DNA from 2 places in the Verrucosispora sp. FIM060022 genome. Region 2 is predicted to be linked to the other one. Evidence: riboswitches for the same ligand, from Rfam matches in the RefSeq annotation. Region 2 holds a riboswitch; the other holds the start of a gene.
What was found. A riboswitch is a leader RNA that binds a small molecule or an ion and turns the genes downstream of it on or off. The one in region 2 is predicted to bind cobalamin.
Positions count from the first base shown of each region.

Region 1: it holds a riboswitch for cobalamin, as region 2 does, so the genes downstream of both, EG812_RS15595 (ribonucleoside-diphosphate reductase subunit alpha) here and metE (5-methyltetrahydropteroyltriglutamate--homocysteine S-methyltransferase) in region 2, are expected to answer to the same signal.

Region 1 covers NZ_RQIV01000005.1:42,921-47,623, forward strand. The annotation lists gene EG812_RS15590 (endo-1,4-beta-xylanase) at 1-3,090, opposite strand, end outside; cobalamin riboswitch at 3,331-3,536, shown strand; gene EG812_RS15595 (ribonucleoside-diphosphate reductase subunit alpha) at 3,672-4,703, shown strand, end outside.
Region 2 covers NZ_RQIV01000023.1:5,121-9,823, forward strand. The annotation lists gene metE (5-methyltetrahydropteroyltriglutamate--homocysteine S-methyltransferase) at 1-1,161, opposite strand, end outside; cobalamin riboswitch at 1,276-1,487, opposite strand; gene EG812_RS28880 (hypothetical protein) at 1,609-2,328, shown strand; gene EG812_RS28885 (transcriptional regulator) at 2,325-2,687, shown strand; gene EG812_RS28890 (alpha/beta hydrolase family protein) at 2,684-3,859, shown strand; gene EG812_RS28895 (LuxR C-terminal-related transcriptional regulator) at 3,982-4,617, opposite strand; gene EG812_RS28900 (sensor histidine kinase) at 4,569-4,703, opposite strand, start outside.

The sequences.
Region 1 (4,703 bases), on a different contig from region 2:
ACCGACCCCCCAGCGCGCGGTGCTCTGGTAGCCCGCGCCCTCCTGCTCGGCCCAGTTGCGGATGCTCGTCCGGGCCCCGTCGGAGGCGTCGTTGACCTGGAAGTCCAGGCCGTGGAAGGTGCCCAGGCCACCGTATTCGAGCAGGCTGATCGCCGCCTCGACGGTGTAACCCGTCGGGGTGCGGACCGTCGCGCTCTCCAGCCGGTTCGCCTGGAACCCCTCGTCGCCGGTGCCGAACGACACCACGTTGTCGGCGTTGATCCGGATCTGCGTGTCGTCGTACCGGAAGCTGCCGTTCTTGAAGTTGCCGGCGTCGACGTAGATTTCGACCGAGTCCTGGATCCACGGATCGGAACCGGAGACGTCCACCACCGGGTCGGTGACCTCGGCCAGCACGTAGAGCGTCTGACCCCGCCAGAGGGTACGGACCTGCGCGCTCGCCCCGTCGGTGCCGGAGACCTGCTTGTCCGTGGTCACCGTGGTCGCGTTCGCCCAGCCGGCGTCGACCGAGCCGTCGATCACCGGTGCCTCGGCGGCCTCCCGTACCTCCACGTAGGACAGTTCCTCGACCAGGGTCAGGGTGCCCACCGCGCCCGGGGTGTTCCACCCGGAGGTGGTGTCACCGTCGCGCACCTGCACGTCCAGGGTGCGGGTGTCGCCCTCGGCCGCTGCGGCCAGCGGCAGGTGGGCGACCAGGTGGTAACCGCCGTCCCGGGCGGCCGCCACGGCCGGTACGTCACCGCTGCCGTCCCGGCCGACGTGGTAGGTCTCGCCGCCCAGCACGAAGCTGACCCGGTCGGTGCCGGAGACCGTGGTGTCGTCGACCGTGACGTACGCGGTCAGGTGGTCCGGCGCCCAGCGCAGTTGGAACCCGGCGACGTCCTCGACGGAGTGCAGCGGCAGCTTGCGCCAGGTCAGGTCCGTCGCTGCGGCGGCGGTCAGCGGCACGTCACCGGCGAAGACGTTCGCGGTGCGCAGCCGGGCGGGCAGCTCACCGTCGACCGCCCCGTAGTAGGCGGGCTTGGCGCGCAGGTTGTCGTCGAACAGCAGCGGGCCGCCGTTGCCGGAGCGCCAGGAACGTCCGTCGGTGAGCCCCCAGACCGTGACGGCCAGCAGATCATCGGCGTACGCCCGAAAGACCCGGAAGGCGTCCCGGTAGTAGTAGCCCTGGTCGATGAACTTCGCCTGGGTGGCCGGGGTGCCGGTGGTGACGTCGAGTTCGGTGACGGCCTGGGTGACCGGCAGATCCGCGAACGTCTCCAGCGCGGTCTCCAGGGCGCTGATCGGCATGGCCAGCGAGACGTGGAACTGGTGTCCCACCCCGTGCACCGGCACGTCGCGGGCGAGCAGTCGCTGCACCAGGGCCAGGTAGCGAGCCTGCTTGCCGCTCTGCTCGGTGTTGTAGTCGTTGATGAACAGGGTGACCGGACGGTCAGCGCCCTCGGCGGCGTACACGTCGTTGAACGCCTCGTCGGCGTATTCGAAGGTCAGGTCGATGAAGCTCTCACCGAGGATTCGGTACCACTCGCTGCGACGCAGACCGTCGCTGTACTCGCCGCTGTCGCTGACCACCTCGTTGACCGCGTCGAAGGCGTACAGCGGGTTGGTGGAGGAGCCGAAGGGGCCGTACCGCTCGCTCAGCGACTCGGCGACGTTGAAGATGTGCGTACGCAGCCGCTCCCGCAGCACCTGCTGGTCGGCCGTCGAGGTGGTCAGCGGCTGTCCGGCGGAGTCGGTGAAGAACCAGGCCGGGGTCTGACTGTGCCACACCAGCACGTGACCGTAGACGCGCAGGTCGTTGTCGCGGGCGAAGTCCATCATGGTCAGCGCCTGCTCGTGCGGGCGGAAGTTGCCCGCCTCGTCGTACCAGGCCTCCGGCTTCATGTGGTTCTCGGCCGTGATCTGGTTGAAGTGCCGGGTCAGCAGCTGGGCGGGAGCACCGATCGTCTCCCGGCTGTCGATGGCCACGCCGACCGGGAAGTCGGTGGTCTCGTGCAGAGGGGTGAGGTCCTCGATGACCGGCGGCTCGGGCACCTGCACGACGATGTCGTCGGCCAGGAAGTCGCTGGTGTTGCCGGTCACGTCCTCGCCCTGCCAGCGGGTCTCGAAGTAGAGGAAGGCGCTGTCCGCCGCCGGCATGGTGAACCGCGCGGTCACCTCCGTCCAGCCCGAGTTGGTGATCGTCTCGAACTGGGCGAGGGTGCTGAACGACTGACTGTCCCCGGTGGTGCTGGCCAGGCTGAGCCAGATCTGGTCGGCCGGCTGACCTGCGGCGAACCGCAGCCACGCACTGAGCTCGTAGGTGACACCCGCGGTGAACAGGCCGGTCACGTCGCGGCCCAGGCCGGCGCCCTGGTTCACCCGGTCGGTGACCAGCGCGGCGGAGGTGCCGCCGTGCGCGACGTCGGTGAGGGTGACCGTCGGGGCGCCCGGACCGCCGTCGCGGGGTCCCCAACCGTCCAGACCGTCCTCGAAGTCGGTGTCGATGACGATCGTGCCCGGCTCCGGCCCGCCCCCGCCGCCGTCCAGCGCGGTGATCAGGACGTCGTCGAGCAGGAACGGGGTGTTGCCTTCCGCCTCCACGTAGAGGGTGGCGGCGTCCAGACCGGTGGGCAGGGTGTACTCGCCGCCGATGCGTACCCACTCGTCGGCGGTGGTGGTGACGTTGTCGCCGATCCAGGTGTAGGTGTTCTCGCCGCCACCGGCCGGGGTGGACTCGACGGTGAAGTGCACACCGGCGCTGCCCTCGGTGCCGGTCGGAAGTTTCGCCCAGGCGGTGACCGTGTATCGGTTGCCGGGCCGCATCAGCGCGGTCGCGCTCGTGGCCGGTCCCTGCCAGTTGGCGGTACGGCCGGTGACCGACAGGCTGCCGTCGCTGTCGTGACCCTCGTCGGCGATGGCGAGGGTCACGTCACCGCGTGGTCCCCAGGGGGCGTACGAGCCGGACTCGAAGTCGTTGCTGAGCACGACCTCGTCGGCCACGGCCGGGGTGGGCGCGACGGTGATGGCCGCGACGAGCGCGGCCGAACAGAGTACGGCGAAAGTTCGTGATCGGCGTCGTGATCGTTGGGACGGATTCCACAGGCGCATCGACTGGTCCCTTACGCAAATTGGACAGTGGTGGGGGTGCCTGACGTCGGGTTTCCGGACAGATCCAAGCGCGTGCATGCTATGTCGACCCGATTGGCATAGCCAGAACTTCCGGAAGTTTTCGGAAAGATGCGTGGGGTCGGTGGCCTCGGCGGCGATCGTCGCGCTCGGGCGGATGATTCGATCGACACGCGTGGCGACACAGCATGTGGTGTTGAGGTTCCTGGCCCGTTCCCATATATAGTAGTGCCCGCAGCTGGTTCGGCAGTCACTCCACGACGGCCGAGGCAAGAGGGAACCCGGTGGAATTCCGGGACTGCCCCGCAGCGGTGAGTGGGAACGACCGCCGTCAACGAAGCACTGGGCCCGCCAGGTCTGGGAAGCGACGGCCAGTAGGCACGAACACGCCCACGAGTCCGAAGACCTGCCAGCGCGCCGCACGCGTACGTGTGCGGCGGTCGAAGGCCGCGCGGGACGGCCGACGCCATCAGCTGGTCGTCGACGGCAGTCAGTCCGTCCGGTGACCGGCGGCGTCCTCCCGCGTGCCCGTCGACCTTCACCGACCGGTACGAGGAGGGGCCATGACGGTGACCCGGGCACAGGCGGGGCCGGAGCAACGCCGGCACGTGATGCAGGTGCGTAAACGCAACGGCGACACCGAGCCGGTGGACGTCAACAAGATCGTCAAGGCGGTGGAGCGCTGGGTCACCGACCTGGACGAGATCGACCCGCTGCGGGTGGCGACGAAGACGATAAGCGGCCTGTACGACGGTGCGACCACCGCCGAGCTGGACAAGCTGTCGATCCAGACGGCCGCCGAGCTGATCGGTGAGGAGCCGCAGTACTCCAGGCTCGCGGCGCGGCTGCTGGCCGCGTTCGTCGACAAGGAGGTACGCGGCCAGCAGGTGGCCAGCTTCAGCCAGTCCATCCGGTACGCCCACGGCCTGGGCCTGATCGGCGACGCCACCGCCGCGTTCGTGGCCCGCAACGCCCGCAAGCTGGACGACGCCGTCGACCCGGCGGGGGATCTGCGGTTCGAGTACTTCGGGCTGCGCACCGTCGCCGACCGGTACCTGCTGCGGCATCCGCAGACCCGGCAGGTGGTGGAGACCCCGCAGTACTGGCTGCTGCGGGTCGCCTGCGGGCTGTCCCAGACGCCCGGCGAGGCGATCGGCTTCTACCGGCTGATGTCCAGCCTGGCCTACCTGCCGAGTTCGCCGACGCTGTTCAACTCCGGCACCCGACACACCCAGATGTCGTCGTGTTTCCTTGTCGACTCGCCGCGTGACGAACTCGACTCGATCTACGAGCGGTATCACCAGGTGGCGAAGCTGTCGAAGTTCTCCGGCGGCATCGGCATCTCCTGGACGCGGGTGCGGGGTCGTGGGGCACTGATCCGGGGCACCAACGGGCGCTCGAACGGCATCGTGCCGTTCCTCAAGACCCTCGACGCCGGGGTGGCGGCGGTCAACCAGGGTGGCCGGCGCAAGGGCGCGGCCTGCGTATACCTGGAACCCTGGCATCCGGACATCGAGGAGTTCCTGGAGTTGCGCGACAACACCGGGGAGGAGTCGAGGCGTACGCACAACCTGAACCTGGCCAACTGGATCCCG
Region 2 (4,703 bases):
TCCGCGGACACTGTCGTGGTGCCAGGCCGCCGGTGTCGGCGGCAGCGGTGCCGGTAGCACCGTGGTGCCGTCACGCAGCGCACGGCCGAGCAGGACGACCTCGTCGACCTTCTGCCGGGCGAACGCGAGCCGCGCGGCCAGCCGGGGGTCGAGGCGGGTCTCGGCGGACAGGTCGACCGGGACGTGTAGCAGGGAGCAGGAGGTGGCGACGGCGACGTGGTCGGCCAGCCCGGCGACCGTCGCTCCGGCCGCGATCGCGGCGCGCAGGTCGGTACGCCAGATGTTTCGTCCGTCGACCAGGCCGGCGACGATGGTCCTGCCGGCCAGTGGGCCGGCAGCGGCGAGTCGGTCGAGGTTGCCCGGGCCGGCGACCAGGTCCAGGCCGATTGCTTCGACCGGGGTGTCCAGTAGCGCCGGCAGTGCGGCGCCGAGGTCACCGAAGTAGGTGGCGACGAAGATCCTCGGCCGGTGCGTGAGTTCACCGAGCCGGATGTAGGCGCGGCGTAGGGCGTCGATCTCGGCCGGGGTGCGGTCGGCGACGTAGGCGGGCTCGTCCAGCTGGATCCAGGCCACCCCCGCCTCGGCGAGTGCCGTGAGGATCGCGGCGTACGTGTCGACCAGGTCGTCGAGCCGGGCGAACGGATCGTCGCCCTTGGCCAGCAGCAGGAACGTGGCCGGCCCGATGAACACCGGTCGGGTGGTGATGCCCAGGTCGCGGGCCTCGGCGTGCTCGCCCAGCGCCTTCGCCGGGTTCGCGGTGAAGACGGTGTCGGGGGCTATCTCCGGCACCAGGTAGTGGTAGTTGGTGTCGAACCACTTCGTCAGTTCCAGTGCCGGCTCGGTGTCGACGCCGCGGGCCATGGCGAAGTAGGTGTCCAGCGCGGGCAGGCCCAGCCGGGCGAAGCGGGTGGGGATCGCGCCGACGGCGACGGCCGTGTCGAGGACCTGGTCGTAGTAGGAGAACGTGTTCGACGGGATCGCGTCGAGGCGGGCGTCGTGCAGCGTCCGCCACACCTGCGCGCGCAGCCCGGCGGCGGTGCTTTCCAGAGCGTCGACGTCGATGGTGCCGGCCCAGTACGCCTCGACGGCCTTCTTCAGCTCACGATCGACGCCGATACGTGGGTAGCCGAGCACAGTGCTCTGGCCGAATGCGGTAGTCACCTGTGGGGTCCTTCCCTCGAAGTGCCCAGCGGCCCCGGGGAGGGAAGGCAGGCACATCTCACGGTGCCCGCTTCCGCCCTGGCCCTCCCGAGAGGCCGCCTGCGGCGCACGCCGGTGGCGTGCGCAGCGCTGGCAGGTCTTCGGACTCGCGGGCATGACACGAGGTCACCTACTGGCCGTCGCTTCCCGGACCTGGTGGTCCAGTGCTTCGTTGACGGCGGTCGTTCCCACTCACCGCTGCGGGGCAGTCCCGGTCTCTCACCGGGTTCCCTCTTACGACACCCCACCCTGGCGGGATGGGGCGAACCAGCGCCGCTCGCCATCGTACGGGCCGGATGGTCGTCTCCGCGTCACGCTGTCCGACGGGCGGGATGGGCGTCAGGGCGAGCACGGTAACCGCTCAAGAAAGCACTATCGGAAATAGGTTTGCTGTGGAAACCTGTTGGCATGACTGCTGATTCGGTACCCACCAGCGGCGACCCCCGCCAGCTGCTGTCGGAGGTGCGCGCCCTCGCCCGCCGGGTGCGTCTTGACCAGCGGGTGACCTGGGTTGCGCTACTGGTGCTGGCCGCGGTGACGTTCGTGGCGATTCCGATCGACTGGTACTCCCTCCGAGCCGACTGTGGATCCGCGAGCGCGTGGGTCACGGACGTGAACGACGGCTCCTGGTGCCACGTCCGGCGTGACGGCGCGATGTTCTATTGGCCGCCGGCGCTGCTGCTGGCGTACACGGCGATCGCCGTTTACGCCGTGCGGGTCGCCCGGTCGCGGGGGCTGGGCGTCCGGGTGCTGCCGTACGTGATCACCGGCGTCGCGCTGACCGTCCTGTTCACCGTTCTGTGGCTGCTGGCGCGCCTGTACCTGGCCGGCTCGGCGCCCACCCAACCGCTCCCCTCCTGGGTGATGCTGCTGGACCGTCTGGTCGCACCGGCGGGCGCGATCGGGGTCGCGCTGCTGGTGCTGGCCTGGTTGGAGCGCCACGTCGCGCTGCTGGTGTTCACCCTCGGGTATCTGGCGGTGGTGCTGGTGCCGATCAACATCTTCTGGCACCCCGACTGGGGATACGCGGGAATTCTGGGAGAGTTCCTGCCGCCGCAGATCGTCAACGGCGCCGTGCTGCTGCTGGGCGCGGTCGGCTTCGCGGTGGCCCGCCGGCGGCAGCGATGACCGCCGCGAGCGGGGCCCCGGACCCGTACGCACCGTCCGCCCACCCGGTCAACGGCCTGGACGACGTGGTGCACCAGCGGGTCCGGCTGGGCATCCTCACCATCGCGCACGAGGCCCGTCGGGTCGAGTTCGGCTACCTGCGCACCCAGTTGGAACTGACCGGCGGCAACCTCTCCAAGCACCTCAGCGTGCTCGAAGAGGCCGGTCTGATCGAGATCGAGAAGGGGTACGAGGGGCGACGCGGCCGTACCTGGATCACGCTCACCGCTGCCGGCAGCACTGCGCTCGCCGACGAGATCGGGCGGCTGAAGCTGCTCATTGCGCGGGTTGAGACCACCGACACCGCGGAGGGCCGATGACCAGCGCACTGACCCGTCGGCGCCTGCTCGCAGCCGCGCTCGCGACCGGCGTCGCCGTGCCGCTCGGCGACCGCGGCCGAGCGGCGCCGGCTTCGCCCGGCCCGACACGGATCACACTGCCCCCGCCCACCGGGCCGCACCGTGTCGGCACCGTGTCGCTGCACCTCGTCGACGGATCCCGCCCGGATCCGGTCGCCGGCGCCGGGCATCATCGCGAGCTGATGGCCAGCGTCTGGTATCCCGCCGTCGGAAACGTCCGGCGTCATCCGGTGGTGCCGTGGATGCCCGCCGCGCCGCTGCGTGCGCTGCTCGTGTCCGCCGGGTTCGACGCTGGTGCCGCGGCGGCGCCCCGCACGGCCGGCCACGAGGGCGCTGCGGCGCTCCGGGCACCCGCACGGCTGCCCGTGATCGTGTTCTCCCACGGCAATGACGGTCACCGTGCCGAGGCCACCATCGTGGTCCAGGAACTCGCCAGTCACGGCTACGTCGTGGTCACAGTGGATCACACGTACGACGCGTTCAGCGTTTTCCCCGACGGCCGGCTCACCGTCCCCGAGGGTCTGTCGTTCACGCCATGGGACCACGCCCGCGACATCCGGTTCGTTCTCGACTGCATCGAGGACCTGGCCGCCGGCCGCAACCCCGACGTTCGGGGGCGTCCGCTGCCGGCCAGCCTGGGCGCCGCGTTTGACCTGCGTCGCATTGGCATGTTCGGCTGGTCGAAGGGCGCGACCGCGACCGCCCTCGTCATGAACCAGGACCGGCGCGTACGGGCCGGGCTCGGCTTCGACGGCCCGATGCAGTCGGTGCCACCAGTCGCTGAGATCGACCGACCGTTCATGCTGATGACCGCCGAGTTCACCCGGGCCGCCGAGCCGAGCATCGCGCAGTTCTGGTCGAACCTGCACGGATGGCGGCTCAACGTGCAGGCGGACGGCGCGGCGCACTCGTCGTACTGCGACAACCAGTGGCTGATCCCGCAACTGGCGAGGATCATCGGGATGAGCGACGAGGACCTCGCCGGCTGGATCGGCACCCTCGACCCGGCCCGGGCGGTGCGGATCCAGCAGGCGTACCCGCTCGCGTTCTTCGACCTGCACCTACGTCACCAGCGGCAGCACCTGCTCGAAGGCCCGAACCCGGCCTTTCCGGAAGTACAATTCATCGTCTGACACATCTCAAACACCTTGCCTGACGTCCCCGTCGCAGCCGGCGCCGGCGGAATCCCCTGACCGTGATCCGCCCCCGGGCGGCCGGATCGGCGAGTCGCGTCTGGCGTGTGCCTTCCACCCGCTCAGGCGTTGAGGTACGCCAGGACGGCAAGCACCCGCCGGTTGTCGTCAGTTGAGGGCGGCATGTCGAGTTTGGTGAATATGTTGTTGATGTGTTTGCTCACGGCTTTCTCGGTGATGCGGAGCTTGGCCCCGATCGCCGCGTTGGAGCGACCTTCGGCCATTTCACCGAGCACGTCCCGTTCTCTGGGGGTGAGCGCCGCCAGCGGCTCTCGGCGGGCGAGGAGCTGCGAGATCACCTCGGGGTCCATGGCGGTACCGCCGGCGGCGACCCGGCGCACGGCGTCGACGAACTCGCCGACGTGGGACACGCGGTCCTTGAGCAGGTAGCCCACCCCGCCGTGCGGTGTGCTGAGCAGTTCGCGGGCGTACAAGGGCTCGACGTGCTGGGAGAGCACGAGGATGGGCAGGCCGGGAATCCGGGTACGAGCCGCGATCGCGGCCTGCAGACCTTCGTCGGTGAACGTCGGCGGGAGTCGGACGTCGATGACCGCCACCTGGGGCCGGTGGGTGATCAGGGTGGGCAGCAGGGCCGGACCGTTGTCGACGGCGGCGACGACGTCGAAGTCGTAGGCCCGCAGGATTCGGGTCAGCCCGTCCCGGAGGAGCGCGTGGTCCTCGGCGATGACAACGCGCACGGCAACTCCATGGTGATGACGGTGGGCCCTCCGAGCGGACTCGACAGGGCCATCGTGCCATCGAAGGCGGCCAGGCGGCGTTCGAT